Regions from separate parts of the Gordonia sp. NB41Y genome, predicted to be linked through region 1. Evidence: riboswitches for the same ligand, from Rfam matches in the RefSeq annotation. Region 1 holds a riboswitch; the other holds the start of a gene.
The links. A riboswitch is a leader RNA that binds a small molecule or an ion and turns the genes downstream of it on or off. The one in region 1 is predicted to bind cobalamin.
Positions count from the first base shown of each region.

Region 2: linked by a shared signal. The riboswitch ahead of Q9K23_RS05310 (ABC transporter substrate-binding protein) and the one ahead of metE (5-methyltetrahydropteroyltriglutamate--homocysteine S-methyltransferase) in region 1 are both predicted to bind cobalamin.

Region 1 is NZ_CP132196.1:1,018,416-1,033,652, reverse strand. Features, by position in the region: gene Q9K23_RS04415 (DUF222 domain-containing protein) at 377-1,219, shown strand; one part of gene Q9K23_RS04410 (IS3 family transposase) at 1,192-2,186, opposite strand; AL1L pseudoknot at 2,056-2,190, opposite strand; one part of gene Q9K23_RS04410 (IS3 family transposase) at 2,186-2,459, opposite strand; gene Q9K23_RS04405 (HNH endonuclease signature motif containing protein) at 2,446-3,327, shown strand; gene metE (5-methyltetrahydropteroyltriglutamate--homocysteine S-methyltransferase) at 4,023-6,299, opposite strand; cobalamin riboswitch at 6,463-6,625, opposite strand; gene uraH (hydroxyisourate hydrolase) at 7,368-7,694, opposite strand; gene uraD (2-oxo-4-hydroxy-4-carboxy-5-ureidoimidazoline decarboxylase) at 7,719-8,240, opposite strand; gene uraD (2-oxo-4-hydroxy-4-carboxy-5-ureidoimidazoline decarboxylase) at 8,251-10,236, opposite strand; gene Q9K23_RS04380 (NTP transferase domain-containing protein) at 10,465-11,007, shown strand; gene Q9K23_RS04375 (hypothetical protein) at 11,047-11,397, opposite strand; gene Q9K23_RS04370 (acetyl/propionyl/methylcrotonyl-CoA carboxylase subunit alpha) at 11,422-13,218, opposite strand; gene Q9K23_RS04365 (condensation domain-containing protein) at 13,431-14,846, opposite strand; gene Q9K23_RS04360 (SufE family protein) at 14,846-15,237, opposite strand, start outside.
Region 2 is NZ_CP132196.1:1,238,070-1,253,306, reverse strand. Features, by position in the region: gene Q9K23_RS05370 (helicase-related protein) at 1-1,826, opposite strand, end outside; gene Q9K23_RS05365 (helix-turn-helix transcriptional regulator) at 1,887-2,258, shown strand; gene greA (transcription elongation factor GreA) at 2,365-2,862, opposite strand; gene Q9K23_RS05355 (queuosine precursor transporter) at 2,999-3,685, opposite strand; gene Q9K23_RS05350 (DUF4307 domain-containing protein) at 3,777-4,250, opposite strand; gene mca (mycothiol conjugate amidase Mca) at 4,392-5,258, shown strand; gene Q9K23_RS05340 (hypothetical protein) at 5,255-5,554, shown strand; gene Q9K23_RS05335 (thioredoxin domain-containing protein) at 5,578-7,596, shown strand; gene Q9K23_RS05330 (histidine phosphatase family protein) at 7,602-8,225, opposite strand; gene rocD (ornithine--oxo-acid transaminase) at 8,278-10,350, opposite strand; gene Q9K23_RS05320 (Lrp/AsnC family transcriptional regulator) at 10,448-10,894, shown strand; gene Q9K23_RS05315 (3-deoxy-7-phosphoheptulonate synthase) at 11,178-12,272, shown strand; cobalamin riboswitch at 12,329-12,538, shown strand; gene Q9K23_RS05310 (ABC transporter substrate-binding protein) at 12,680-13,696, shown strand; gene Q9K23_RS05305 (iron chelate uptake ABC transporter family permease subunit) at 13,707-14,762, shown strand; partial or broken gene Q9K23_RS05300 (ABC transporter ATP-binding protein) at 14,759-15,237, shown strand, end outside.

The DNA.
Region 1 (15,237 bases):
CCAATGTGGTTGCCGTCATGGATGGTTGAGCCGACGAGGAGCGTAGCGACGAGTCGTGTCGAAACCCCCGCCGGCCGAACTCGGAACGCAACCACCAGGTTTGAGGTGGACGCCGACATCCTCGACTCACGAGGTTTCGACACGGGTCCTCGCGATGCTCGGTCCCGGCTCAACCACCCAATGTGGTTGCCGTCATGGATGGTTGAGCCGACGAGGAGCGTAGCGACAAGTCGTGTCGAAACCCCCGCCGGCCGAACTCGGAACCCAACCACCACCCAACACCCACCACCACAAACAGTTTCACCAAATCCTGCACACCCGTTCGAAGAAACGGGTACACTAGAGACACGCACTCGAACCCGGGGGGTGAGACCACATGTCAGACCCGACAACCACAATGCCACCCGACGCCGCACACGCATTGGCATTGATCACCCAAGGCCTCGACCTCCTCGCCGCCACCGACCTCACCCGCTGCCCCGACACCGACCTCATCACCGTCGCGAAAACCACCGAACAAACACTGTCGCGCCTCACCTACCACGGCGACCGACAATGGATGGAACTATCCGTACGCGGCATCCCCCGCAAACACGGACACACCTCGATGCACGCCTTCGCCGGCAACGAACTACACGCCTCCGACATCACCCGCCGTATGCGTCAAGTCCGCAACACCCAAACCCCACCCACCATCACCGGCGAACCCGTCACCCCCGAATGCCCCACCCTCGCCGCCGCGTTCGCCGCCGGCCACGTCGGACCCTCCCACATCACCGTCGTCCTCGACTTCGTCAAAGCCCTACCCGTCGCACTGCCCCACGACGTGAAAGTCGCCGCCGAACAAACCATCACCGAGCTCGCCACCCAATACCCCGTCGACCAGGTCAAAGACCTCGCCGCCGAACTGATGGCCCGACTCGACCCCGACGGCAGCCTGATCGACAAACCCGACCGCCACCGCCGCCGCGGACTCTGGCTGGGCAAACAAGGCATCGACGGCATGTCGAAACTCACCGGCACCATCGACCCCGTCCTACGGGCCCACCTGGAAACCCTGTTCGCCGCCTGGGGTCAACCCGGCGTCAACAACCCCGACGACGAATCCTCCCCGGCCGGAGACGCCCGCGCCACCGAAGTCATCGCCCCCGCCCTGAAGCACCCCAGGTTTCGTGCCACCTCGTTGGTGGGCTACCTGCTGGTAGTGACCCCAGCATAGTAGGCAGCCTCGTACTCGTTGGGCGGGACCAAGCCGATCGACCCGTGCAGCCGAGTCGAGTTGAACCAGTCGACGTAACCCAGGGTCGCGTATTCGACGTCCGAGAGGTCCTTGTAGGGCCCAGCGTGGAACACCGTGGTCTGGATACACTCGGTCTTGTACAGGCCGTTCGTCGACTCGATCAGCGCATTGTCGTAGGCGTCGCCCACCGATCCGATCGACGCGGTGATCGATTCCAGATCAAGCGTGCCCGTCAGGGCCGACGACGTATATTGCGAACCCGCATCACTGTGATGGATCAACTCGCCCGCCACCACCGGCCGACCTTCCCGCTCCCGCTCCGAGAGCGCCATCCGAAGCGGAATCATCACCAGCTCAACCGTTTTCGACGTAGACGCATGCCACGCCACGATCTGGCGGGAATACACATCGAGGATCAACGCGACATACACCCAACCCCGCCAGGTCCGCACATAGGTGAAATCGGTGACCCACACCCGGTTCGGGGCCGGCGCGGTGAACTCCCGGTTCAACAAGTCACCAGCCCGTTTCCCACCCGCTGCAGGGATCGTCGTCCGAATCTTCGTACAACGACGAATACCGTTGAGTTCCAACACCTTCATCGCCCGATCAACCGATCCGACAGACACCCCCGGCAGGCACGTCCGGTGCAGCAGAGCACGCATCTTCTCACGCCCGTACAGCCCTTCGGGCGTCAGCCGACGCCGCCCACGACCATCGGTCCGCCAAGCGATATCACGAATCCTGTCCACCGTCACCGCATCGGAATGGGTGCGTCCGGCAGGCCGACGCGACCGCCAGGCCCGATAGGTGCGTGCGGCGATCTGACAGCCCTGCTCAGACAGGACTCGGCAGATCGACTCGACCGCAACACCTTTGGTACGCATCTCATCAATGAAGCTGATGATCATCGATTGCGGGGGTCGAGTTCCCCCACGAAGAAAGACGTCGCCGCTTTCAACACCTCGACGTCCTCACGCAACCGCTTGTTCTCGGCCTTCACACGCTTCAGCTCGGCGAGCTCGGTACTGCTGGCCCCGGGCCTCCGGCCCCCATCGACCTCGGCCTGCACCGCCCACCGGCGCACCGTCTCTTTACTCACTCCGAGTTTCTTCGCGATCGCTGCAGCTGCTGCCGTCGTCGACGAGTACTCCCCGCCATGCTCGGCCAACATCCGTAACGCACGAGCCTTGACCTCGGGATCAATGTTCTTCGGCATGTGCTCATCCTTCCTGACTCAAAAGGAAGCGGCACGAAACCCCGGGGGATTCACCCAGACAACAGCCGCGGAAACCCGAGACACCCGCAGCCAAGCCCAACGCAACCACGACGCAGTCAAAGCCATGCTCAACGCCGTGTTCGCCGACGGAATGCTGGGTAAAACCAACCGCGGCCTCCCCATCCAGGTGATCGTGAAAACCGACCTCGCCGACCTCGCCGCCGAAACCGGCCACGCCATCACCGCCACCGGCACCCTGCTCCCGATCCCCGACCTGATCGACCTACTCCCCGAATCACAGATGTATCTGTCGGTGTTCAAAAACCACACCGCCGTCCCCCTGTACTTCGGGCAAGCCAAACGGATCGCCACCCCCGGTCAACGGTTGGCCCTGTTCTCCGCCCCCGACGGACACCACTGCGCCGCCGCCGGCTGCGACCGGCAGGCCGCCTACATGGAAATCCACCACGCCGTCACCGACTACGCCCGCGGCGGCCGCACCGACATCATCGAACTGGCCGCCCTGTGCCCCACCCATCACCGAATGGTCGGTGACCAACCCGGCCAGTTCAGCACCGGAAAGATCGAGTCCGGACCCGACGAAGGCCGCACCTGGTGGCAACAGAACGCCGAACCCGGCGCCCCACCCACCGAACGCCTCATCAACCGATTACCCGACGTGGCACACAACTATTTCGCCAACCTCGAACAGGTACGCGCCGAAATCCACGGCCGTACCCCACTCGAACGTGGCGGATTCACCCTCAACCGAATCAACGTGTTCGACGTGATCACGCCCGGACTGTTCACCGCAGACACACCCCACGCCCACGCATTCCGGGCGGCGATGAAATCAGCCGGACTATGAACCGCGGTCACCGACACCGCCGACTCACGAGGTTTCGACACGGGTCCTCGCTACGCTCGGTCCCGGCTCAACCACCAAATACGGTTGCCGCCGTTGATGGTTGAGCCGATGCGGAGCGTAGCGACAAGTCGTGTCGAAACCTCCGCCGGCCGGGTTCGGAACGCAACCACCCGGTTTGAGGTGGTCACCGACACCGTCGACTCACCGGGTTTCGACTCGGGTCCTCGCGATGCTCGGTCCCGGCCAACCACCAAATCATGGTGCGGCCGTTGATAGGTGAGCTGACGCGGAGTGTTGCGCGGGCGCCGTTTGCTTCGAGGTTGGTGCCGACACCGCCGACTCACCAGGTTTCGACACGGGTCCTCGCTACGCTCGGTCCCGGCTCAACCACCAAAGGTGGTGATCGTCAAACAGGTTGCCGCCGTTGGTGTTTGAGCCGACGCGGAGCGTAGCGACAAGTCGAGTCGAAACCTCCGCCGGCCGATCTCGGAACGCAACCACCAGGTTCGAGGTTGGTCACCGACAGCGTTGACTCGCCGGGTTTCGACTCGGGTCCTCGCGATGCTCGGTCCCGGCTCAACCACCAAATTGTGCCGTGATTGCGGACACTGGACCTTGAGCTTCAGGGTCGGTCCCGGCCCAACCATCGAATCATGGCGTTGATGCCGATGGTTGAGCCGAAACCTCCGCCGATGTCAGGCGCCGGCGCGAACCGACTTCGCTGCGGCGACCATGTTGGTCAGTGCTTCGGTGACCTCATCGGTGGTCCTGGTCTTCAGGCCACAGTCCGGGTTCACCCAGAGACGCTGCGGGCCGACGGCCTTGAGTGCCTCGGCCAGCGAGGTCTCGATCTCCGAGGTGCCGGGCACGCGCGGGGAGTGGATGTCGTAGACACCCGGACCCACGGCGTTGGCGAACCCGACGCTGTTGAGGTCGTCGAGCACCTCCATATGCGACCGGGCCGCCTCGATCGAGGTGACGTCGGCGTCGAGCTCGGCGATCGCGCCGATGACCTCACCGAACTCCGAGTAGCACAGATGCGTGTGGATCTGGGTTGCATCCTCGACACCGGCCGTCGACAGCCGGAACGCCCGCACCGCCCAGTCCAGGTACGCCTGCTTGTCGGCGTTGCGCAGCGGCAGCAGCTCGCGCAGGGCCGGCTCGTCGACCTGGATGATGCCGACGCCGGCCTTCTCCAGATCCACCGTCTCGTCGCGGATCGCCAGGGCGATCTGATCGGCGGACTCCGACAACGGCTGATCGTTGCGGACGAACGACCACGCCAGAATGGTGACCGGACCGGTCAGCATGCCCTTGACCGGCTTCGCCGTCAGCGTCTGGGCGAAGGTGATCCAGTCGACGGTCATCGGGCGCGGACGCACCACATCGCCGAACAGGATCGGCGGGCGCACACAACGCGTACCGTACGACTGCACCCAGCCGTTGACGGTCGCGAAGAACCCGTCGAGCTGCTCGGCGAAGTACTGCACCATGTCGTTGCGCTCCGGCTCACCGTGAACCAGGACGTCCAGGCCGATCTGCTCCTGCAGGTCGACGACGGACTTGATCTCGTCGCGCATCTTCTGCTCGTAGCCGGCCTGATCGATCTCGCCCTTGCGCAGTGCCGCACGCGCCAGACGGATCGCCGAGGTCTGCGGGTACGAGCCGATCGTAGTGGTCGGCAACGCCGGCAGGTTCAGCCGCTCGTTCTGCGCGGCCAGACGGGTGGCGGCCTCGCCACGGGTGACGTCGGCATCGTTCACCGCAGCCAGACGCTCACGGACGGCGTCGACGTGCACGCGCGGATCGGTGGCGCGGGTGGCCAACGCGGCAGCACAGGCGTCGAACGCGGCGGCCTCTGCCTCACGTCCGCCGGTCAGCGCCCGCGACAGGGTGGCGACCTCGGTGTACTTCTCGGCACCGAACGCCAGCCAGCCTCGCAGGTTGTCGTCGAGCTCGGTCTCCGGCTCCAGCGAGTAGGGGACATGCAGCGTCGAGCACGACGTCGACACCGCCAGCGAACCGGTCGAACCCAGCAGGGTACCCAGGGTGGCGAGAGCCTTCTCCAGATCGGTGCGCCAGATGTTGCGGCCGTCGACCACACCGGCGACCACATGCAGACGCGACAGCTCCGGGACGTCGACGACGCTCTCCAGGCGGCCCTCGATCAGATCCACCGCCACACCGTCGACACCGGAACGGGCCAGTGCCGGCAGTGCCTCTCCGGCGTCACCGAAGTAGGTGGCGACCAGGATCTTCGGACGCGCCGACGCCTGTGCCAGCGCCGAGTACACCGACCCGGCCAGCGCGGGCAGACCCGAGGCGATATCGGTGACCAGGGCGGGCTCGTCGATCTGCACCCACTCGACACCCGCCTCGGCCAGCACACGCAGCAGCTCCAGGTAGCAGGGGAGCAGCTCGTTGATCCGGTCCAGCGGCGAACCCGCACCGATCGGCTTGGACAGCGCCAGGAAGGTGATCGGCCCGACCACCACGGGGCGTGCGTTCACCCCGGCGGTGCGCGCCTCGGCGACCTCGGCCAGCACCTTCTCCGGGTTCAGCGTGAAGGTGGTGTCGGGACCGATCTCCGGAACCAGGTAGTGGTAGTTGGTGTCGAACCACTTGGTCATCTCCAGCGGAGCGACGTCGGCGGTACCGCGCGCGGCGGCGAAATACCGGTCCAGCGGATCGGAGATCGCGGCGACCCGCTCGGGCAGGGCGCCCAGCATCACCGCGGTGTCGAGCACCTGGTCGTAGTAGGAGAAGGTGTTGACCGGGATCGAATCGAGCCCGGCGGCCGACAGCTGCGCGATGGTGTCGGCACGCAGGCCGGCAGCGGTCGCCTCGAGCTCGGCGGCGTCCACACGGCCCGCCCAGTAGCCCTCGATGGCACGCTTGAGTTCACGACGCGGACCGATCCGGGGAGCACCGAGTACGGTCGCGGTAAAGGGTGAGTTGGTCCTCTCGGACATGAGACATTCACTCCTGCAATGGTTTCCGACGGTCGTCGCCATTGCAGGTGCGGCGGGCAGCCCCAGAGAGGTACGTGAGAAGACGACCTCGAAGTCAGCATGTCCGACCTGCACCCAGTCCACGAGGCGACGAGCCACCGACCGCGGCGCGGCCGGTACAGGAGGCAGGTCTTCGGACTCGTCGACAGGCGCGGATCACTCCGCGGAACCTACTGGCCGTCGCTTCCCGGGCGCGGGGCCCAGTGCATGTGACGGCGGTCGTTTCGACATACCGCTGCGGGACAGTTCCGGAGTCACACCGGATTCCCTCTCGCCCGCCCGACGCCGTGAGACATCGCACGGGCTCGACGCCGACGATCGGGTGTAGGGGCTCCATGACATCCCGGCCGGCGAACCAACTGCGCCGCCCATCATAGGCCAGCCATACCGCAGCACGGCAAACGGCTCTGCTATCGGCACCGACGTCGCGGGCCCGTACGCGTGGGTGGCCGGATCCCGGCGTGACGTTGCAGAGGTTTCGACGGACGGTCGGCCTCGCTAGCGCGAGGACGTCCTGCTCAACCATCGTTTGTGGCTGATTGAGCCGATGAGGAGCGGAGCGAGGGTGCGTTCCAGCGGTGGGTGAGGGAGGTTTCGACGGACGGTCGGCCTCGCTGCGCGAGGACGTCCTGCTCAACCATCGTGTGGGGTGCGTCCTGCTCGACCATCGTTTGTGGCTGATTGAGCCGATGAGGAGCGGAGCGACGAGGCGTGTCGAAATCTCCGCAGGTCAACGTTGGAACGTGAGCACCTCGGTGTTGGCCGGCTTCCGGCGTGACGTTGTAGAGGTTTCGACGGACGGTCGGCCTCGCTGCGCGAGGACGTCCTGCTCAACCATCGTGTGGGGTGGTTGGCTCCCAGCGCAATCTGCAGAGGTTTCGACGGACGGTCGGCCTCGCTGCGCGAGGACGTCCTGCTCAACCATCGTGGGGGGTGCGTTGTGCTCAACCATCGTGTGGGGTGCGTCGCGCTCAACCATCGTGAGGAGTCTGCTCGCCGCCGAGGACGCCGGCTCGATCACCGTCGGGGTCAGCTGCCCCGATACGTCGAGTAGGCGAACGGGCTCAGCAACACCGGCACGTGGTAGTGGCGATCGGCGTCGTCGACGGTGAAGCAGATGTCGACCTCGGGGTAGAAGGCCTCGATGTCGTTGTCGGAGAACCATTCACCGGTCTCGAACACCAGGTGATAGATGCCCGGGACCAGTGGCTGCGTGCTCACCTGCCCGATGCGGCCGTCGGCGTCGGTGACCCCCGACGCCAGCTCGCCGCCGGCCGCGTCCTGCAGGATCACCGACATCCCGACGGCGGGGGTACCGGATGTGGCATCCAGGACATGGGTGGACAAACCGGTCATCGCGTTGCTGCTCCTCTGCTCGGATCAGTCGTCAACATACTCGACCGCGGGCGTGAGCATCCGGGTCAGGCGGCTGCGGTTGATCTTGCCCAGTTCCATGCGCATCACCCGGCGCTCGGTGTCCGGGTCGTTGCGCATGCGTTCCTTGAGGATGCCCAGCAGCTCCGCGGCGGGACGACCGTTGGCGAACACCAGATAGACGTGGCCGAAGCGCTCTTCGTAGGCCGCGTTGAGTTCCTTCAACTCGGACAGCACCGCGGCCTCGGCGCCGACGACGCCCGACTGCTCGCGCTGCGAGGACGGATTGTCGGCGCGGTCACCGATCCGCGGATGTCCCGACAACGCCTCGTCGAGATCGCTCTCGGTGAGTTCGGCGAGGATCAGGTCCGCATAGTCGAGCAGGGCGTCGTCGTCGGTGAACGGCCGTGCCCTGGCGACGCGGAGCGCCCAGATCGACGAACTGCAGCATTCGTAGAGGGTACTGATGGCCTGCCGCTCACTGAGCTCGTTGAAACTGGACAAACCTCGCCAATCGACTCTTCGCACGCAGACCAGCCTAGGAGAGTTCGGGCTGACGCGAGAACCGGGCCGAGGTGATCGGGTTCGCATCGGCGACGAGATCGTCGAACCGGTAGTTGGCGATCTTCGCGATCTCGATCAGCGCGAACGACTTCTCCGACGTCGACGAGTTGTCCATCCGCGCCCAGCCGCTGCGCAGCACCCGGTCGTAGCGTTCGGTCTCGCGTGCACAGATCACCAGCGGGAAGCCGAAGTGATCGCGATACGCCGCGGCGAGGTTCACCACGTTCTCGTGCTCGGTCTCCTCGAGGTGCGAGAGCCCCTTGTGATCGACGGCCTGCAGTTCGCCGGTCTCCTCGTCCTCGGCGCCCAGATCGGGGAAGGCGCGGATCAGGTCGAGCTGTTCGGTGTCGCTGCCGGTGAGCATCGCCTCCTGGAAGGCGCTGCGCAGGTCGTGAACGTCGTCGAAGGGCCGCTGGTCGAAGGCGCGGTCGAGCACCCAGTCCACCCCCTGGACCACCTCGCCGAAGGTCTCCCGGAACTGTTCGACGCTCATCTCGTTGACCTCGTCGAGGGTGATGGCGCCGCCGCCGGCCACCGCCGGACCCTTGTTCCCGATGTGGAAGAACAAGAGGTTCAACAGGATTGCGGTGATCGCACCCATCGTGATGCCGGTCGAGAACGGGATCTGCAGGATCAGGTCGGGCATCGCCTGGTCGACACCGGGCAATGCCGGGACGTCGACCGGGGCACCCTTCTCGATCACCGTCGTCGGTGCCGACGACTGCGAGAACTGGACGTAGAGCGCCACCGCGAGCGAGGTGGCGGCGATGATCAGATTGCGGTGATCGGTGAAGTCCACCGAGGTCAGGGTCTGGATGCCGACGATCGCCACGGTGGCGAACATGATCAGGGCGGCACCGCCGAGCACCGGGGCGGGGATCGACTCGACCACCTTGGCCAGCTTGGGCAGCAGCCCCAGGATGATCATGATGACACCGGCGCAGGCCACCACCCATCGGCTCTTCACGCCGGTCAGGCGCACCAGGCCGACGTTCTCGGAGAACGCGGTGTAGGGGAACGAGTTGAACGACCCGCCGATGATGGTGGCGACGCCGTCGGCCCGGACCGCCGCGGCCACGTCGTCGGACTTGATGCGTTTGCCGACGATCTCACCGGTGGCGAAGATCGACCCGGTCGACTCCACCGCGACCACCAGTAGCACCACGATCATCGACACGATCGCCACGATGTCCCACTGCGGCCAGCCGAACGCGAACGGCGGGGTGAAGCCCAGCCAGTCGGCCTCGCCGACCGACGAGAAGTGCGCGTCACCGCACAGCCAGGCCACGAAGGTGCCCACCACCAGACCCAGCAGGATGGCGATGGTGGCCATGAAGCCGCGGAAGAACCGTTGCATCAACACGATCAGCAGGATGGTGCCCAGGGCGTAGCAGACCCATTTCCAGTTGCCCGGATCCTTGAGGTGCTGGTTGGGATCGGTCACCGCATCCCCGGCACCCACCGGGATCAGGCACACCCCGATGATGGTGATCAGTGTTCCGGTCACCACCGGCGGCAGAAAGCGGATCAGCTTCGCGAAGAACGGCGCCATCAGGAAGGTGAAGACGCCCGCCGCGATCACCGCGCCGTACACCGTCTGCAGGCCGACGCGTCCGCCGCCGTGCTGATTGGCGATCTGGATCACCGGGGCGAGGGTCGCGAACGTGATGCCCTGCAGCAGTGGGAGGCGCACGCCGATCTTCCAGATACCGACCGACTGGAGCAGCGAGGCGATGCCACAGGTGAACAGATCGGCGGTGATCAGCATGGTGAGGGCCTCGTTGTCGAGGCCGATCGCCCGCGCGATCAGCAGCGGGACGAGGACCGCACCGGCGTAGAAGGCGACGACATGCTGGGCACCGAGCGCGACCAGTCTGCCGGGGGGTGGCACCTGGTCGACGGGATGAACCCGCTTGCGCTTGGCTGGTACGGATGCGGCTGGGGCCGAGTCGGTGGACATCGCCATCTCCCTGCGACGGATGAACATAGTTCGATGCGGCGATGATGGATGAGGAACACCACCGCATCAGCAGCTAAATAGTGGACCCGCGCAACGGTTCTCGCGACCGCGTGATCGTATATTGCGGTGGTGTAACCACGCCTTGTTCGGTGGTCTGATGCCGTCGGGCGGCACTACCGTGGGCGTGGTGGACCCGGGTCTTCGTCACCGTCGGAAAGGGGATCGGCCATGGATGTCGGTGCGGTTCTCGCGGCCGGCGGGGGCAGAAGATTTGGTATCCCGAAAATCCTTGCCCAGCAAGGAGAGTGGCTCGACATCGCGGTCGATGCACTGCGACGTGGCGGGTGCGCCGAGGTGCTGGTCGCGATGGGGGCCGCACTCGTCGATCCGCCGCCGGAGTCGCAGGCGGTGACGGTCCCGGACTGGGCTGTGGGAGTCTCGGCGAGTGTGCGTGCGGTACTCGATCACGTCGCCGATCGGCCCGAGATGGACGGGGTTGTTTTACATGTTGTTGACACGCCGGACGTGGGGTCCGACGTGGTGGCGCGGATCGTGGCCACCGCGGGCGGTCGGCGGGACGCGCTCGTCCGCGCCGTCTACGACGGTCGGTCCGGTCATCCGGTGTATCTGGGCGCGGACCATCTGTGCGGCGTCCGGGCGGTCCTGGCCGGTGACGTCGGTGCACAGACCTATCTGCGCGGCCGTGACGACGTCACGGTGGTGGAATGCGGTGATCTCGCGACCGGTGTCGATCACGACGTGCCGGACTGACCCCGGACATTCGGCGATCGGGATCCGGCGATCGGGATCTCAGAGCCCGTCGGTGAGGGGCCCCACGGCACCGAGTCCGAGCGCGCCGTCGGCGAACCGTGTGACCGGGCCGATCGCCGTGGTGAGTGCCTCGTCGTGGCCGTCACGGCAACGACCCCACAGGCCGCGGTCGGCGTCGACCCCGATCACGGCGACGAGCTCGCCGGTGGTGGGGATGCACACCGCCCAGGTGAATCGGGTCTCGGTGTGCCAATCATGTTCGGCCGCAGCGACATACGTGGCGGGCTGATCTATCCCGAGAGCCGACAACGCCGGGACGTCGGTGATCCGCTCGTCGGCGCGAAGCGCCCGCAGATACCACGTCCCGGCGTTGATCTCGATGGGTTCCACTACGGCAACCCGATCAGGCGAACGTCACTTCAGTTCCAGGAGCACGGTGCCCTGGGTGATCGCGGCACCGGCCTCCACGGCCAGTCCGGTCACGACACCGTCCTTGTGGGCGGTGACCGGGTTCTCCATCTTCATGGCCTCCAGGACCACCACCAGATCACCGGCGGCCACGGTCTGACCCTCCTCGACGGCCACCTTCACCACGGTGCCCTGCATCGGTGCGGTGACGGCGTCACCCGACGCAGCGGCGGCGCCGCCCTTCTTGCGGGTGCGGGCCTTGGGCTTGGTGCGGATGGCGCCACCGCCGGCACCCCCGCCACCGAGGGCCAGATCGCCCGGCAGCGACACCTCGACGCGGCGGCCACCGACCTCGACGACGATGTTCTGTCGCGGAGTGGTGTCGTCCTCGATGGCCTCGCCACCGGTGTAGGGCTCGATCGGGTTGACCCAGTCGGTCTCGATCCACTTGGTGTAGACGTCGAACGACTCGACGCCGTTCTCGTCGGTGTGACCCATGAACGCCGGGTTGGACACGATGTGGCGGTGGAACGGCAGCACCGTGGCAAGGCCCTCGACCTCGAACTCGGCCAGAGCACGGCGGGCACGCTCGAGTGCCTGCTCGCGGGTCTCACCGGTGACGATCAGCTTGGCCAGCATCGAGTCGAACTGGCCGCCGATGACGTCGCCGGCCACCACGCCGGAGTCGACGCGCACACCCGGGCCGGACGGCTCACGGTAGACGGTGATGGGGCCCGGGGCCGGCAGGAAGTTGCGGCCGGCGTCCTCGCCGTTGATGCGGAACTCGAAGGAATGGCCGCGCGGGGTCGGGTCCTCGGAGATCTCGAGCTTCTCGCCCTGGGCGATGCGGAACTGCTGGCGCACGAGGTCGATGCCGGAGGTCTCCTCGGTGACCGGGTGCTCCACCTGCAGGCGGGTGTTGACCTCGAGGAAGGAGACCAGGCCGTCGTTGCCGACCAGGAACTCCACGGTGCCGGCACCGTAGTAACCGGCCTCACGGCAGATGGCCTTGGCTGAGGAGTGGATGCGCTCGCGCTGCTCGGTGGTCAGGAACGGCGCGGGGGCCTCCTCGACCAGCTTCTGGAAGCGGCGCTGCAGCGAGCAGTCGCGGGTACCGGCGACGATGACGTTGCCGTGCTGGTCGGCGATCACCTGGGCCTCGACGTGGCGGGCCTTGTCCAGGTAGCGCTCCACGAAGCACTCGCCGCGGCCGAAGGCCGAGATGGCCTCACGGGTGGCCGACTCGAACAGCTCGGGGATCTCCTCGATGGTGTAGGCGACCTTCATGCCGCGGCCACCGCCACCGAAGGCGGCCTTGATCGCGACCGGCACGCCGTACTCCTTGGCGAAGGCGACGACCTCGTCGGCGTCCTTGACCGGGTCCTTGGTGCCGGGCGCCATCGGGGCCTCGGCCTTGAGGGCGATGTGGCGGGCGGTGACCTTGTCGCCGAGGTCGCGGATCGACTGCGGCGACGGGCCGATCCAGGTGATGCCGGCGTCGATCACGGCCTGGGCGAAGTCGGCGTTCTCCGAGAGGAAGCCGTAGCCGGGGTGGATGGCGTCGGCGCCGGAGGTCTTGGCGGCGTCGAGGATCTTGTCGAAGACCAGGTACGACTCCGCCGAGGTCTGACCACCGAGCGCGAAGGCCTCGTCGGCGAGCTTGACGAACTGCGCGTTCGCGTCGGGCTCGGCGTACACCGCGACACTGGCGATCCCGGCGTCACGGGCGGCACGGATCACACGGACGGCGATCTCGCCACGGTTGGCGATGAGGACCTTGCTGATGGCAGAGGGACTGGGCACTTGTTCTCCTGGGCCTTACTTGGGGGCGCCGCGTCGCGTGCGCGCCACGGGGCGGTTCGGCACGGCGTCCGGATAGGGCGCCGAAATCGGGTTCTGGGCACCGGTCACAACAGGGTGTCCGCGACCGGCGTGGCGCACCTCCTGGAGTCTAGGCGGCGCACACACCGGCATTCACCCTAACCCACCGAGCAAACGATCGGTGGAGGTGTGGGTCACATCCGCGAGTTGAATGTGCTGCCATCGGCGACGGCCCGCACACAGGCCGCGAAGGCGGCGAGGAACCCGGGCACGAGCTCCGCGTCGGCGTGGTGCGGGAAGCGGGTGGAATACCGCAGGCCCGACGGGGTGCGGGTGATCCAGATGTAGACCTCGTCGGGGGAGTAGGAGTGGCTGCGCAGCACCTTCGCCCGGCCGGCGTCGGCGGCGGCCGCACCCGGGGCATAGCGGGTGTCGATGAACGAGATCACGAATCGTGGATGCCCGCTGTGGCCGATCAGCTCGGCCACCCGCAGATACGGCAGTGATGCCCCCTGTCGGGAATGCTTCAACTCCGCGGTCGACCGCGCCACCGTCTGGTCGAAGGTGGGCGAATCGGACATGTCGAGACAGAACGGTGCGACGGCGACGAACCAGCCGAGCGCGGCCAGCCAGCGCGCGTCGTTGCGTGTGTGCCGGGGCAGCACGCACCGGAACTCGGGGTCGTCGGTGATGTCGTGGTGCACCATCGCGAACGCGGCGAGGACCCCGGCGGTGAGCGATCCGCCGGCCTCGGCGCAGACCGCGGCGAACCGGTTCGCGGTGTCGTCGTCGGTGATGACCCCCGACCGCGACTCCTGGGGCCGTTCACCGCCGGCGGCCGGGCCGGGGACGGTGGTGGTGTCGGCCGACGCCGATAGCAGGGCGGGCATGTCGCCGCTGCCGGCCTGCAGGAATCTGCTCCAGGTGCTCACCGCCGGGTGGTCGGCGCCGTCCTGGTCGGCCTGGCGTCGCTCGGCGGCACTGAAGTCGACGTAACTGCCCACCTCGGGAAGGTCCACCGACCGATGGTCGCGCATCGCCCGGTAGATCGTGGTGAGCTCGTGCTGGGCCATGATCAGCGAGTACCCGTCGAGCAGGGAATGGTCGGCGGTGAAGATCAGCGTGAACGACGACTCACGGCCGATCGTCGCGAACAGGTAGGCGGGCCAGTGCATCGGGGCGGTGGCGCGGTCGAAGGAACCGGCCAGCTGCTCGACGAGCGGTCCGGGCTCGGCGTACCAGCCGATCCGACCCATGTTCAGCCGGACCGTCCCCGGTGCGGTGGTCAGCCGCCGCAAGCCGTCGCGGGTGATCACCACGTGACTGCGCAGCACCTCGTGCCGGTCGATCCAGAACCTCAGCGTCGCGCGCAACGCCGGGATCGACAGCGCCTCGTCGAACTCGACGGACACGCCCAGCCACGACTCGCGGCCGCCCTCCCGGTGCGTGCGCGCACGGTACTCGAACGCCGCCCGCAGGTGCTGTTCGTGATTGTGTGAGGTCAACCGCGGATCCGGGCTCCAGGTGCCCAGGCCGCCCGGGGTGAACGGGGTCCACTCGACGAGCCCGCCCGGCTCGATCGGCTCCTCCAGGATCTGGATGAACTTCATCAGTCCGACGTCGGGGAGCCCGCGGGCGGGGTCGCCGATCCGGTGCCGGCGGGGCCGGCTCCGGTCTGCGCGCGCACCTGCGACTTGATCCGGCCGAGCATCCCGGCCATCCCGCGCAGTCGCAACGGGCTGACCGCCGCGGCCAGCCCGAGATCGTGATAGAAGTCGCCCGGCACGGCCAGGATCTCCGCAGCCGACGCGCCGTCGAGACCCTGGTGCAGGATCGAGGCGAATCCCCGGGTGGTGGGGGCCTCCCGTGGTGCGCTGAAGAACAGGCGCACCGACCCCGGGTCGTCGGCGTCGACCGACAGAAACACCGGGGACTGGCACTCGGGTACCGGTTCCATCGCCTCGGTGCGAAGGTCGTCGGGAAGGTCGGGTAACTCGCCGG
Region 2 (15,237 bases), 220 kb from region 1:
CACACGTCGTGCTGGCCGATCCGGTGTATACGACCGAAGCGCTGCTCGAGCCGATTGGGATTCCACGGCAGATCGTAGTTGATCATCAGGTGTGCGGCTTGAAGATTGAGCCCTTCGCCCGCGGCATCGGTGGCGACCAGGACCTGGCATCGAGGTTCTTGGGTGAACCTCTCACGGATGCCCTTACGGTCGGTCCGCCGGGTGCCGCCATGGATGGTGAGCACGGCATCATCGTCGCCGAGGACATTCCGAATCTGTCGGGCGAGATAGTCGAGAGTGTCGCGGTGCTCGGTGAAGATGATCAGTTTGCGAGGCGCGCCTGTCTCATCGCGCAGGAGTGACCGGTCGGACAGCAGAGATCGGAGCTCGGCCCACTTTCGGTCGATTCCGCTGTCGCGCAGTGCTTTGGCCATGGTGATCAGTTCGTCGAGAATGGCGATCTCGACGTCGAGTTCAGCCACCGTACGTGCCGCGGTTGCGGCGTCGACGACCTGTTCCTCGATCTGTTCGAACTCGTCGGCGCTGAACTCGTCGGGGTCGTCGAACTGATCGGGCCGAGGAAGACCGGCCCGCTCCTTGACTGCCGTCACACGGCCGGCGGCCATGTCGGTACGTTTGGTGGCGAGGCGTTGCCTGCGGCGTTCCAGGCTGCGGAGAATGGCGTGAGTGCTCGACGCCAGACGGCGCTGAAGTACCGTGAGTGCGAATCCCACCGTGCGTCGCTGTGGTGAATCACCTTGCTGGTCCGCACGATTCATCTCCTCGCGGACATAGCGGGTCACCGCCTCGTAGAGCTCGTGCTCGCCGGGGGACAGGGCGTACGGCACGGTCTCGGCGATTCGTTCAGGGAACAGCGGTCGGCCTTCGAAGGTGAGTAGCTCCTCCTTGACCATCCGCCGCATGAGCCCCGCGGTGTCCGTGCTGTGTGATGTGCCGTGGGACTGCCCCTCGAATCGATCGGGGTCCAGTAGGGACAGGAACGCCTGGAAGTTCTCCTCGTTGCCGGAGTGAGGTGTTGCGGTCATCAGCAGCAGGTGTCGCGTGATCGAGCCGAGTAGCTGTCCGAGATTGAACCGCTTGGTCTTTCGGAGTTCGTTTCCCCACCAGCTCGCCGACATCCGGTGCGCCTCGTCGACGATGATGAGATCCCACTCGCTCTGGGCGAGTTGCTCGAGGAGATCGTCATCGCGGGCGAGCTGGTCCATTCGAGCGATCAAGAGCGGATGGGCAGCGAAGGCGTCTCCACCGACCGTCGTCTCGATGAGCTCTCGGGTCAGCAGGGTGGCGGTAACGCCGAATTTGGTGTCGAGTTCGTCCTGCCATTGATCGACGAGACCGCCGGGCGCGACGATCAGCATACGTTCCAGATCTCCACGCAGCATCAGTTCTTTGGCGTAAAGCCCTGCCATCACTGTCTTTCCGGCGCCGGGATCGTCGGCCAGGAGGAAGCGTAGCGGAGTGCGGGGGAGTAACTCGCCATAGACGGCGCGGAGCTGGTGGGGCAACGGAGAGATGTCACTGGTGGTGACTGCGAGCATCGGGTCGTAGACGCCGGCCATGCGAATCCGCAGTGCCTCGGCGGAGAGCTTGAACTGAGCAGGATCGGCGGTGAACGACCACGGCCGGGAATCGTCGGCGACAACGGACATGCCCGCGAGATCGTCCGCGAACACCATCTCTTCGCCCAATGAGCCATCGACGCGCCGAATGACGAGTGATGCAGCGGTCTCCCCGTGGTGTGTTGCGGACATGATCTCGACGGGCCCATGCCACCGACCTCGCACGCGGACACCCGCGACCAGCTCGTGCATCTCCACGATCCTCATCCCTTCTGGCACACATCATGTTGTGCAGACAATACGTTGTGCGTCCGACAGATTGGGTGAGTGCCTGCTCGAGAACGTGGATCCCTGGAATGGGACACCTACGGTGACTCGTTCGGGCATCGTCTCGCCTATGTCCGTGGACTACGCGGACTATCCCAGGAGGCCCTCGCCCAGCGGTGCGGAATGCACCGCAATCAGATCTCGAATCTCGAGCGCAACACCAGCAATCGCGATCCGTTCATCGCCGATCCGCAACTGTCGACGGTGTACCGCCTGGCGTACGCGCTCGAGGTGGCCCCGCGTCTGCTGATTCCGGACGGGGACGTCCTGGTCAAGCGTCGATCACCTGAACAGTCGACTCGCGCAGCCTATTCACGGGTTGAAGCCGAACTCGAACGGCTCCTCGGCGCGCTGGACGACGACAGCCATTGAGAGGTGCGTTCCGGCTCGGATTCCGAGGCCAGAACGCAACCACTCAGGCAGCGGAAACGACGAACGCCGCCACCCAAGCGGGTGGCGGCGTTCGTCGTCTGTCCGATCAGCTGTGGTACGGCTCCGCCTTGACCAGGGTCACCTTGATGGTGGCGCCGCTGGGCACGGTGTACTCGCGCGTCTCGCCGATCTTGGTGTCGATCAAAGCCGCGCCGAGCGGGGAACTCGGTGAGTAGGTCTCGAGCGAACCGCCCTGCGCGCCGCCCTCTTCACGGGTGGCGATCAGGAAGGTCTCGGTGTCCGACTCGTCGCCGTCGTAGTAGACGGTCACGACGGAGCCGGGCAGAGCGACGCCCGACTGGGTCGGGGCCTCGCCCACCTTGGCGTTGTTCAGCAGTTCCTGCAGCTGGCGGATTCGCGCCTCCTGCTGGCCCTGCTCCTCGCGTGCAGCGTGGTATCCGCCGTTCTCCTTGAGGTCGCCCTCTTCGCGACGCTCGTTGATCTCGGCAGCAATGACCGGACGATTGGCGATCAATGAGTCCAACTCGACCTTGAGGCGGTCGTGCGACTCCTGTGTCAGCCAGGTCACCTGGGTGTCGGTCATCGGTCACTCCTTTGTGTCGTCCGCGGCCCGGCGAGCGGTTCGCCGTGACATGTGGACTGCTCTAAATGCAGCAACACGACCCCTCGCGGAGCCGTGTATCTGTACAGGGTAGCAGCGAATGTGGATGAGGGCGAATTCACACGTCGTCGGACTGGGCTTTTTCCAGGGCGATGGCGTATGTGGGCTCGGCGCGCTTGAGCCAGCCGACGACGAGATAGGTGATCGGCATGACGATCACCTCGACGAGGGTCTTCCAGACGAATCCGACGACGGTGTAGTTGATGAAGTCACCCCAGGTGGAGATGCCCAGGGCACTCGCGGCGACCGAGCAGAACACCAGGGTGTCGGCGAACTCGCCGACCACCGTGGATCCGATGAGTCGCGCCCACAGGCGCTTCTCGCCCGCCCGCTCCTTCATCTTGACCAGCACGAACGAGTTGAGGAACTCGCCGGCCAGGTATCCCAGGAGCCCGGCGAGCAGGAACTGCGGGACCACCCCCGCCACCGTCTCGAAGGAGCTCTGACCCTCGTAGAAGGGGGCTGCGGGCAGGTGGATGGTGAGCCAGAAACACGCCGAGGCGATCAGCAGGACGACGAAACCGGCCAGGATCGTCCGGCGCATGGCACGGAAGCCGTACACCTCGCTGATCACGTCACCGAGTACATAGGCCAGAGGGAAGAGGAAGAATGCGCCGTCGGTGACCAGACCGTCCATCTGGATGGGGCCGACATCGATGTGCAACCACTGGTCGAACAGCAGGACGCCCTTGGTGCCGGTGACGTTGCTGATCAGCATCACGCCGACGAAGATCGCCGTGAGCATCGGCAGGTAGGGGCTCGAGATCGAGGCGAATACGGCGCGCGGTTTGCGTTCTTCGGTGACTGTCACTGTGCTCGGATCACTCTTGTGCCGGTCACCGGGTCTGTTCGGTCAGGTACGCCGGGACGTCGGTGGTGCAGCCGAAGACCTCACCGATCACCGGGGGCTTGGACGTGCTGACGTTCACACGATGCCCTTCCTGCGCGACCCCCGGGGCGATCAGCACCTCACGACGGCCCGTCTCGTCACCGTCGATCGACCGGGCGCGCACCACACAGGACGCCGGCTGCGTCGGATCGGCACGGTTGACGGTGAACTGCACCGCCACGGTCGACGGGTCGAGGATCTCGTAACCGGTGGCCTGACCGGAGACATCCGGGTCGGCGAACTTCTGGTAGCTGATGAGGGCCAACACCACACCGGTGATGACGACGAGAGCGGACAATCCGAGGAACCAGTAGCGCTTGCTGCGCGCCGATTGTTCGACGGGGTAGGTCGCCCGCGGACCGCTCTGCGGGCGATCGTGCAGGTCGGGGCCTTGTGGTGTGCCCCCGTCTGAACTGTTCACTCGTCAATACCTACCATGAGATGAGTACCGATCCGAAGGCGAGGAACTGTGAGCGACACCCAGACCGCCGAACCCGGACCGTCGACCGCGTCGACATCCGGCTCCCCGAGCGAGCTCAGGGCAGCCGGCGGGTTGCGTCTGATGGCCGTGCATGCCCATCCCGATGACGAGTCGAGCAAGGGTGCGGCCACGTCCGCCAAGTATGCCGCCGAGGGCAACGAGGTGTTGATCGTCACCCTGACCGGGGGTGAGCGGGGCGACATCCTCAACCCGGCGATGGACCGTCCGGGCATCAAAGAACGCATCCACGAGGTGCGCAAGGAGGAGATGGCGGCCGCGGCCGCCGCACTCGGCGTGCAGCAGACGTGGCTGGGCTACGTCGACTCCGGCCTGCCCGAGGGCGACCCCCGTCCGCCGCTGCCGGAGGGATCGTTCGCGACGCTTCCGCTGGAAGGGCCCACCGAGGCCCTGGTCAAGGTGGTGCGGGAGTTCCGTCCGCACGTGATGATCACCTACGACGAGCACGGCGGTTACCCGCATCCCGATCACATCCGCTGCCACGAGGTGTCGGTGGCGGCCTACGAGGCCGCCGGAGATCCGGAGGCGTTCCCCGACGCGGGGGAGCCGTGGACGATCTCGAAGCTCTACTACACGCATGGCTTCATCCGGGACCGGATGGTGCTGTTCTCCGACGAGTTCGAGCGGCACGGGCAGGAGAGTCCGTTCAAGGAATGGCTCAGCCGCTGGGACTCCAACCGTGGGGACCTGATGGCCCGCGTGACCACCCAGGTCGAATGCGGCAAGTACTTCCCGCAGCGCGACGACGCCCTCCGGGCGCACGCAACCCAGATCGACCCCAACGGAATCTTCTTCGCGGTACCCCTGGAATGGCAGCAGCGGTTGTGGCCGACCGAGGAATTCGAACTCGCACAGACGCGGGTGACCACCTCGATCCCGGAGAACGATCTGTTCGCCGGCGTCGACGCAGCAAGTGAGGCGCAGCCATGACCACCGCTCTGTACACCACGATCCTCGCCGCACAGCAGGAACCGCAGGGCCCCGAGTTCGGCAAGGCGTCCCCGCTGGGACTGCTCGTGATCATCGTGCTGCTGATCTGCACCGCGCTGCTCATCTGGTCGATGAACCGTCAGCTCAAGAAGCTGCCGAAGAACTTCGACACCGATCATCCCGAGGCCGATCAGGCCTTCGACGAGGGCACCGACACCGTGACACCCGACGCGTCCGACCCGAGTTCGGCCGCCGCCGACGGCACCGCAGCGGCCAAGAAGTCCGCGGGAACCTGAGCGCCGACACCACCGGAGGGCCGATGCGCAACGAACTGGGCGGATCGACGAGCCCCTATCTCCGTCAGCACGCCGACAACCCCGTCGCCTGGCGCGAATGGGGTGAGGCCGCCCTCGCCGAGGCGCGCCACCGTGACGTCCCGGTCCTGCTGTCGGTGGGATACGCGGCGTGCCACTGGTGTCATGTGATGGCGCACGAGTCGTTCGAGGACGACGCCACCGCCGCACAGATGAACCGGGACTTCGTGTGCGTCAAGGTCGACCGCGAGGAACGGCCCGACATCGATGCGATCTACATGAACGCGACCGTGGCGATGACCGGTCAGGGCGGCTGGCCGATGACCTGCTTCCTCACCCCGGGCGGTGAACCGTTCTACTGCGGCACCTACTACCCGGACGCACCGCGGGGCGGGATGCCGTCGTTCCGGCAGGTGCTGTCGGCGGTCACCACCGCATGGACCGAGCGGCGCGAGGAACTGGAGAACGTCGGCGCCAAGGTCCGCGACCACCTGCACGCCAACGCCGCGCCGCTGCCGGGCGGGGCACTCGAGGTCGACGACCGGTTGGCGGCACACGCGGTGAGCACGGTCCTCGGCGAGGAGGACCGGGAGAACGGCGGATTCGGCGGGGCACCCAAGTTCCCGCCGTCGGCGCTGCTCGAGGGGCTGCTGCGGCACACCGAACGCACCGGCCTGCCCGACGCCGCCGCGGCCGCGGTGCGCGCCTGCGACGCGATGGCACGCGGCGGCATCTACGACCAGCTGGCCGGGGGCTTCGCGCGGTACACCGTCGACTCCGCCTGGGTGGTGCCGCATTTCGAGAAGATGCTCTACGACAATGCGCAACTGCTCCGGGTGTACGCACATCTGGCCCGCCGCACCGGTGAACCGCTCGCCCTCCGCGTCACCGAGGAGGTCATCGAGTTCCTGAAACGCGATCTGCTCGTCGACGGCGGATTCGCCTCGGCCCTCGACGCCGATGCCGACGGGGTGGAGGGATCGACCTATGTGTGGACCCCGACGCAGCTGACCGAGGTACTCGGCCTCGACGACGGCGCCTGGGCGGCAGAGGTGTTCGGGGTCACCGCCGCGGGGACCTTCGAGCACGGCAGCTCGACGCTGCAACTGCGGTTCGACGCCGACGACCCGGACCGGTTCGCCGATGTCCGCCGCCGGCTGCTCGCCGCACGCGCCGACCGGGTCCAGCCCGCGCGTGACGACAAGGTGGTCACCGGCTGGAATGCGCTCGCGGTGACCGCGCTCGTGGAGGCGGGGACGGGACTGCGCCGCGCCGAGTGGGTCGCCCTGGGCGCCGGCGTCGCCGACGCACTGCTGGCGCGCCACATCGTCGACGGCACCCTGCGCCGGTCGTCGCTGGGCGGTGTGGTGGGGCGTCCGGCCGCGGCCCTCGACGATCATGCGGCGCTGTGCACCGCCCTGTTCACCCTGTACCAGGCGACCGGCGAGAAACGGTGGGCCGACGCGGCTCTCACCCTCCTCGACACCGCGATCGACACCTTCGGCGATCCCGGTGAGGAGGGCAGCTGGTTCGACGCACCCGCCGGTGACCTGATCGCCCGGCCGCGCGACCCGATCGACGGCGCCACCCCGGCCGGCGCGTCGTTGCTGGCCGAGGCGCTGCTCCTGGCGTCGACCCTGGCCACACCCGACCGCGCCGCCCGGTACACCGGACTGCTCGATGCGACGTTGTCCCGGGGTGCGGTGCTGCAGGCCAAGGTCGCACGATCGGCCGGGCACTGGCTGGCCGTGACCCAGGCGCGCCTGTCCGGGCCGATACAGCTGGCGGTGGCGCAGGACGGGGGCACCGACGGCGAGTTGGCCGCTCGGGCACGACAACTCGCCCCGGGCGGGGCGATCGTGGTGGCGGGCCGCCGGGATTCGATGTCACTGCTGACCGATCGGGGACCGGTGAACGGTGCCGACGCGGTCTATGTGTGCCGTGGCGCCGTGTGCGATCTCCCGGTCACCTCGTCCGCGGAACTTGCTGCGGCACTGGGGTTCTCACGCGATCAGGGGATCTGACGCGATCAGATCGATGCGGCCGAGGCCCAGTATCCCTCGGGGCCACGCAGTTCCGAGAGCCGTCGATCACCGTCGGGTTCGGCCAGCAGTGCCGATCCGGCCGGACGCAGGTCGACCGCGGCGCCCTGCGTGATCGGCCAGCCGAGGAACCGGCAGATGAACGAGCGGGAGAAATGACCGTGGGACACCACGATCACATCCGACTCCGGTAGCCGCGCCTCCACATGGTCGACCGCGGCGTCGACCCGCCGCGTCATGTCGGCCACCGACTCGCCACCGCGGGCGCCATGCGTCCAGATCGTCCAGCCCGGCTCGTGGTCGCGCTGGATCTCCAGACGGGTCAGACCCTCGTAGTCGCCGTAGTCCCACTCGGCGAACAGTTCACTCGTCTCGTCGACATGGAGACCCGCGAGCTCGGCGGTCCGCTGCGCGCGGCGCCGGGGCGAGGCGATCACATACGGCCGGCACAGACCGATCCGGTCGGCGAGGCCCGCCAGCGCCGCAGCGTCCTGTTCACCCCGTGGCGTCAGGTCGATGTCGGTGCGTCCGGTGTGCTGATTCGACAACGACCAGGCGGTCTGGCCGTGTCGGATCAACAGGACGCGGCGGGTGCGGTCGGCGTCGGTCATCTGTCCGAGCCTAGTCCTGCCCGGTGGACCGACGGGCCGCGATCGGCTGTGATCAGTGGCGCCCGCGCAGCACCGCGGCGAATCGGTCGACCATCCAGTCGATCTCGTCGGGTGTGATCACCAGCGGCGGGGCCAGCCGCAGGGTGGAACCGTGGGTGTCCTTGGCGAGCACCCCGGCGTCGGCGAGCGCGAGGCAGATCTGTTTGCCGGTGCCCAGTGCCGGGTCGATGTCGATTCCCGCCCACAGGCCCTTGCCGCGGACCTGTAGGACATCGGGACCGACGAGGTCGGCGAGCCGTGTGTGCAGCCGGGTGCCGAGCGACGCGGCCCGGGCCTGCCAGGTGCCGTCGGCGAGCATCCGGACGACGGTGTGCCCGACCGCCGCGGCGAGCGGATTGCCACCGAAGGTCGAGCCGTGCTGACCGGGATGCAGGACGCCGAGCACCTCGGTGTCGGCGACCACCGCCGACACCGGGAGGATACCGCCGCCGAGGGCCTTGCCGAGCGTGTAGACATCGGGGACCACACCCCAGTGTTCGCACGCGAAGGTGGTGCCGGTGCGGCCGAGCCCGGACTGGATCTCGTCGGCGATCATCAGCACCCGGTTGTCAGTGCACAGCGCCCGCACGGCGGGCAGATAGTCGTCGGGCGGGACGATGATCCCGGCCTCGCCCTGGATCGGCTCGACGAGCACCGCGACGGTGTCGTCGGTGATCGCGTCGGCCACCGCAGCCGCGTCGCCGTAGGGCACGCGGACGAATCCCGGTGTGAACGGCCCGAATCCACCGCGGGCGTCGTCGTCGTCGCTGAAGCCCACGATGGTGATCGTGCGACCGTGGAAGTTGCCGCCGGCCACGATGATCTCGGCACGCCCGTCGGGTACCCCCTTGACGTCGTAGCCCCACTTACGGGCCACCTTGAGGGCCGACTCGACGGCCTCTGCGCCGGTGTTCATCGGCAGCACCATCTCCTTGCCGCACAGCTCTGCCAGTGCGGCACAGAAGGGTTCGAGCCGATCGGAACGAAAAGCGCGACTGGTCAAGGTGACCCGATCGAGCTGGGCGCGCGCCGCGGCCACGATCTCGGGATTGCGGTGGCCGAAGTTCACCGCGGAGTAGGCGCCGAGGCAGTCGAGATACCGGCGACCGTCGACATCGGTGATCCAGGCGCCCTCGGCGGATGCCGCGGTCACCGGTAGCGGTGAGTAGTTGTGGGCCACATGGGGTTCGGCGAGATCAGGCATCATTGCCTCCGTTCGGTGGGGCACCGGCCGGTCGGGGTCGGAGGGGCGCAGCTCCAGTGTGCAGCATTTGATCCCGCCGCCACCGGCGAGCAGTTCGGACAGATCGACGCCGATCGTCTCGAATCCCGCCTCGCGCAGCCGGGCCGCCAGTCCCGGTGCGGCATCGGTCATCACGACGTTGCGCCCGTCGGAGACCAGGTTGAGCCCCAGCACCTCGGCGTCGGCGGCGGTCGCGATGATCGCGTCCGGATACAGCTGCGCCAGCAGTCGGCGGGAGGGTTCGGAGAAGGCGGGCGGGTAGTAGGCGATGGTGTTCTGGTCGAGCACACCGAGGGCGGTGTCGAGGTGATAGAACCGCGGGTCGCACAGCTCCAGGGTGATCACCGGCAGCCCGGTGATCGCGGCGACCTCGGCATGTGTGGCCGGATCGGTGCGGAACCCGGTACCGGCCAGGATGCGCTCGCCGACCACGAGGAAGTCGCCCTCGCCCTCCTGGGTGCCTGCGGTGCGGTACACCTCGCCCAGGCCTGCGGCGGTGAACCAGTCGGCGTAGTGACCGGCCTCGGCGGCCCGCTCGGGAAAGGTGAACCGTGCGGCGATCGCCCGGCCGTTCACCACGAGCCCGCCGTTGGCCGCATAGACCATGTCCGGCAGGCCCGGCTGCGGATCGACGAGGCGCACGGTGTGTCCGAGGTCGCGATAGACCCGGCACAGCTGTTCCCACTGGGCGAGCGCACGGGCGGTGTCGACCGGGACCGTCGGGTCCATCCAGGGATTGATCGCGTAGGTGACGGTGAAGTGGGTCGGCGGGGTCATCGCGAAGGTGCGATGGTGGGCGATCCGGGGAGCGGACACGGCGGAGTACGAGCTGGTCAGCGTCATAGTTCGAGCGTAGGGTCGGTATCTGACGCAATCAATCGTCACCGATTGCGTCTCTGTTGAAGATTTCGGTCGTCGTCGGCGGGTAAGGGGTGAAGTCTTGCGCGAGCTCGACGATCTCGACGAAAAGGTGCTCGTCTGCCTCACCCGCGATGCCCGCGCCACCTATGCCGACATCGGTGCGCAGGTGGGGCTGTCGGCGCCGGCGGTGAAGCGGCGGGTCGACCGACTCGTCGCCGACGGCGTGATCACCGGCTTCACCACGGTGATCGATCCGGCCGCGATGCAGTGGAACACCGAGGCCTATGTGCAGGTGTTCTGCCGGGGCAACATCTCGCCGGAAGACCTGCGGGCGTCGTGGGAACCGATCCAGGAGGTGGTGTCGGCGGCGACGATCACCGGACAGGCCGATGCCATCCTGCGACTGATGGCCCGCGATGTGCACCACCTCGAGCAGGCCCTCGAACGTATCCGGCAGGCCGGTCCGGTGGACCGGACCGAGTCGATCATCGTGCTCAGCCACCTCATCGACCGTGGTCATCCGTAGGCTCGGCGCCGGCAAACGGCCGTGACCTGTGACGACCGTGTTTCGTCGGGTCGGGTCGTCGTGTGCTAACCTCGGCGACGTGATCCACTCCGTGCGCGGCTATTGGCGCTTTATCGAGGCTCCGGGTGAGCCTGCGATGAAGCGCTGACTGCGCACACCACACAACCCGGAGCCCGAGCAGTGACCAGAACGGTCGCTGCTCTTGTCATTTCAAGGGCCTCCGATGACGACAGCGGGTGGCCGGCCGAGATGACAGGCCCCTCACACCCGCGAAAGGCACACCGTGACCACCCTCGGAGATCTGCCCCGGACATCGACGTCCACCGACACCGTCGAGAACACCTCGGACCGTCGGGTCAAGGCATTCCGCTCGATCCCGTCGCCGGATGTCATCCGCACCGAACTGCCGCTCACCGCACGCCGGGCCGTTGCCGTGCAGCGTGATCGCGACGAGATCGCCGCCATCCTGGCCGGTGCCGACGACCGCCTGCTCGTCGTCGTCGGACCGTGTTCGGTACACGATCCGGTGGCCGCCATCGACTACGCCCGCCGCCTGGCGCCGCTGGCCACCCAGTACGACGACCGCCTCAAGATCGTGATGCGGGTCTACTTCGAGAAGCCGCGCACCACCGTCGGATGGAAGGGTCTGATCAACGACCCGGGCATGGACGGGACCTACGACGTCGAGCGGGGTCTGCGCACCGCACGCTCGTTGCTGCTCGACATCATCGACCTCGGGCTGCCGGTGGGGTGTGAGTTCCTCGAGCCGACCAGCCCGCAGTACATCGCCGACGCGGTGGCATGGGGTGCGATCGGTGCCCGCACCACCGAGTCGCAGGTACACCGTCAGCTCGCCTCCGGTCTCTCGATGCCGATCGGATTCAAGAACGGCACCGACGGCAATGTCCAGGTCGCGATCGACGGTGTGAAAGCCGCTGCAGCACAGCATGTCTTCTTCGGTGTCGATGACTTCGGGCGTGGTGCACTGGTGGAGTCGGCGGGCAACACCGACTGTCACATCATCCTGCGCGGCGGCACCCCCGGCCCCAACTACGACGAGGTGTCGATCGCCGATGCGGTTGCGGCACTGGACAAGGCGGGCCTGCCCGCTCGCGTCATGATCGATGCCAGCCACGCCAACTCCGGCAAAGACCATGTGCGCCAGGCGCAGGTGGCCGCCGAGATCGCGGCATCGGTGCGCGCCACCCGCGCGGCCGGCCGCGAACCGGTCATCAGCGGTGTGATGCTGGAGAGCTTCATCGAGGCCGGGGCGCAGTCGCCGGACGCCGAGCCGCTCGTCTACGGCAAGTCGGTGACCGACAAGTGCATGGACTGGGAGGTCAGCGCCGCGGTACTGGCCGATCTGGCACGCGGCTGACACCTGCGTGCCGCCCCGGCGCCGTGGGTGCCGGAAATGTCGCGATCCGGTGGCTGATAGGCTCGCCCCGCGTCGGTCTGGCCGGGAGATGTCCCGGCCGGCCAAGAGGGAATCTGGTGAGAATCCAGAGCTGCCCCGCAGCGGTGACGGAAACGATGGTGGCCAGGGCACTGGGTCGGTGACGACCTGGGAAGCGGCCATCGGTAGGTGGCACGGAGGTGCCGGAGTCCGGAGTCCGAAGACCTGCCGACGTGACCGCGGAACACCCCCGCGGTGCACATCGACCTCGCGGGATATGGTCGGTGCGTTCACATCTGGGCGGTAGGTGGCCGCTCGGTGTCCTGACGCTCCGGTGTGCCCGCATATGACGAAGGGCGCAGGTGGGTCACGTGATCTCACAGACGTCGATGCGGCGATCGCTCGCGATCATCGGATCGTTGACGATAGCGGCTGCCGCAGTGGCATGTTCGACCGATTCCGACGGTGACGAGGCCTCCGCGGCGGCGGTCTCGATCGAGAACTGCGGCCAGACGGTGGCCGTCGAACAGGCCCCGCAGCGCGTGGTGTCGCTGAACCAGGGCTCCACCGAGATCCTGCTGTCGCTGGGTCTCGCCGATCGCATGGTGGGGACCGCGACCTGGACCGATCCGGTGAAACCCGATCTGGCACAGGCGAATGAGTCGGTCCCGCGTCTGGCCGACAACAAGCCGTCGCTGGAGACGGTGCTGGCCACCGAGCCCGACTTCGTGACCGCGTCGTTCGGCGGAACACTGGGTCCCGGCGGCGTCGGCGACCGCGACCAGTTCGAACGGCTCGGCGTGGGCACCTACCTCTCGCCGACCGACTGCGTGGGACGCGCGGCGACCAGCGTGAACGCCGACGGTGCGCGTTCGGAACCGCTGACCATGGACCTGATCTACCAGGAGATCCGCGAGCTCGCCCAGATCTTCGATGTCTCCGACCGTGGTGAGGAGCTGATCTCCTCTCTGCAGCAACGGTATTCGGCGGCGGCCATCACCGGGACCGATGACAACACCTCGCTGGTGTACTGGTTCGCCGACACCCAGACGCCGTATATGGCCGGGTGCTGCGGATCGTCGGGTGTGATCTCCGATGCCGTCGGCGCGAAGAACATCTACGCCGACACCACCGACGAGTGGCCGCAGGTGAGCTGGGAGAGCGTGGCCGACCGCAATCCCACCGCGATCGTGCTCGCCGACCTCAGCCGCCGCAGCATCGACGGCGACGCACTGGACAGCAAGATCGCCTTCCTGGAATCGAATCCGGTGACCAGCAAGATGGAGGCGGTGCAGAACAAGCGATACATCGTGGTCAACGGTGCCGACCTCAATCCGTCCATCCGTACCGTCGACGGCGTCGAGAAGGTCTCGGCCGGACTGCGCGGCTGGAACCTCGCAGGCTGAGAAGCCCACGATGACGACGACACTGGAGCGTCCGCCGGCCGGGCAGCGGGCGTCCGGCCTTGCGCGGTCGGCGATCTGGGTGATCGGGCCGATCGCATTGGTCGCCTCGATCGCGGTGTCGGTGACCATCGGCGTCGCCGACCTGTCGGTGGCCGACGTCTACCGCGTGATCCTGGCCCACCTCGGCGGCCCCGACTCCGATCTCTCGCCGGTCCGGCAGGGCATCGTGTGGGAACTGCGTGTCCCGCGGGCGCTGATGGCGGCGGTGTGCGGTGCGGGCCTGGCGATGTGCGGTGTGATCATGCAGTCGCTGCTGCGTAATCCGCTGGCCGACCCGTATGTCCTGGGCGTCTCCTCGGGCGCCTCGACCGGTGCTGTCGTGGTGGTGGTGCTCGGTGTGGGCGGCGGGGTGCTGTCGTTGTCGGCGGGTGCCTTCGCCGGTGCCATCGTCTCGTTCATCGTGGTGATGGCACTGGCGATGGGCGCCGGCGGCGGGACGTCGCGGATCGTGCTCGCCGGTGTGGCCGGCACCCAGCTGTTCTCGTCGCTCACCTCCTTCATCGTGATCTCCTCGGCCGACGCCGAGCGGACCCGCGGCATCCTGTTCTGGCTGCTGGGCTCGATGTCGGGGGTCACCTGGAACCAGGTCGCGCTGTGCGCTGTCGCCACCGGCCTCGGGTTCGCGGTGTGTCTGGTCCGTGCGGCCTCGCTCGACGCGTTCACCTTCGGGGCCGGTGCCGCGGCGACCCTGGGCGTGTCGGTGGCCCGTGAGCGGGCCCTGCTGCTGACGATCGTCGCGGTGGTGACCGCCACGCTGGTCAGCGCGGTCGGCGCGATCGGCTTCGTCGGGCTGGTGCTCCCGCACGCCACCCGGCTGATGGTCGGGATCGGGCATCGGCGGCTGCTGCCCGCCGTGGCCTTGACCGGCGGGGTCTTCATGATCTGGGTGGACGCGTTGTCGCGGACGGTGTTCGCACCCCAGGAGATCCCGGTCGGAGTGGTGACCGCGCTGATCGGTGTCCCGGTGTTCGCGGCCCTGTTGATCCGGATGCGGAGGCCCTCATGACCTTGACGGCAACAGAGATCCGGTGGAGCCGCGGCGGCCACCTCATCCTCGACGGTGTGACGCTGCAGCCGGGGCCGGGGGAGACCGTCGGAATCCTCGGCCCCAACGGGTCCGGGAAGTCCTCGCTGATCCGCGCGCTGGCCGGGGTGACGCGGCCGGATTCGGGGACGGTGCGCCTCGACGGCACCGAACTCGGTTCGCTCCGGCGCCGGGAGATCGCCCGCCGCGTGGCGGTGGTGTCGCAGCATTCGGCCACCGACACCGACATCGAGGTGGTGGACGTGGTCCGGCTGGGCCGGATTCCGCACGCGTCGATGCTCGGTGCCGATGCCGGCGGTGACGATGTGGTGGAGCGGGTGCTGGCACAGACCGGTCTGACCGACAAGGCGCACCGGATGTGGCACACCTTGTCCGGCGGTGAACGTCAGCGTGTGCAGATCGCCCGGGCGCTCGCACAGGAGCCGGCCGAGTTGCT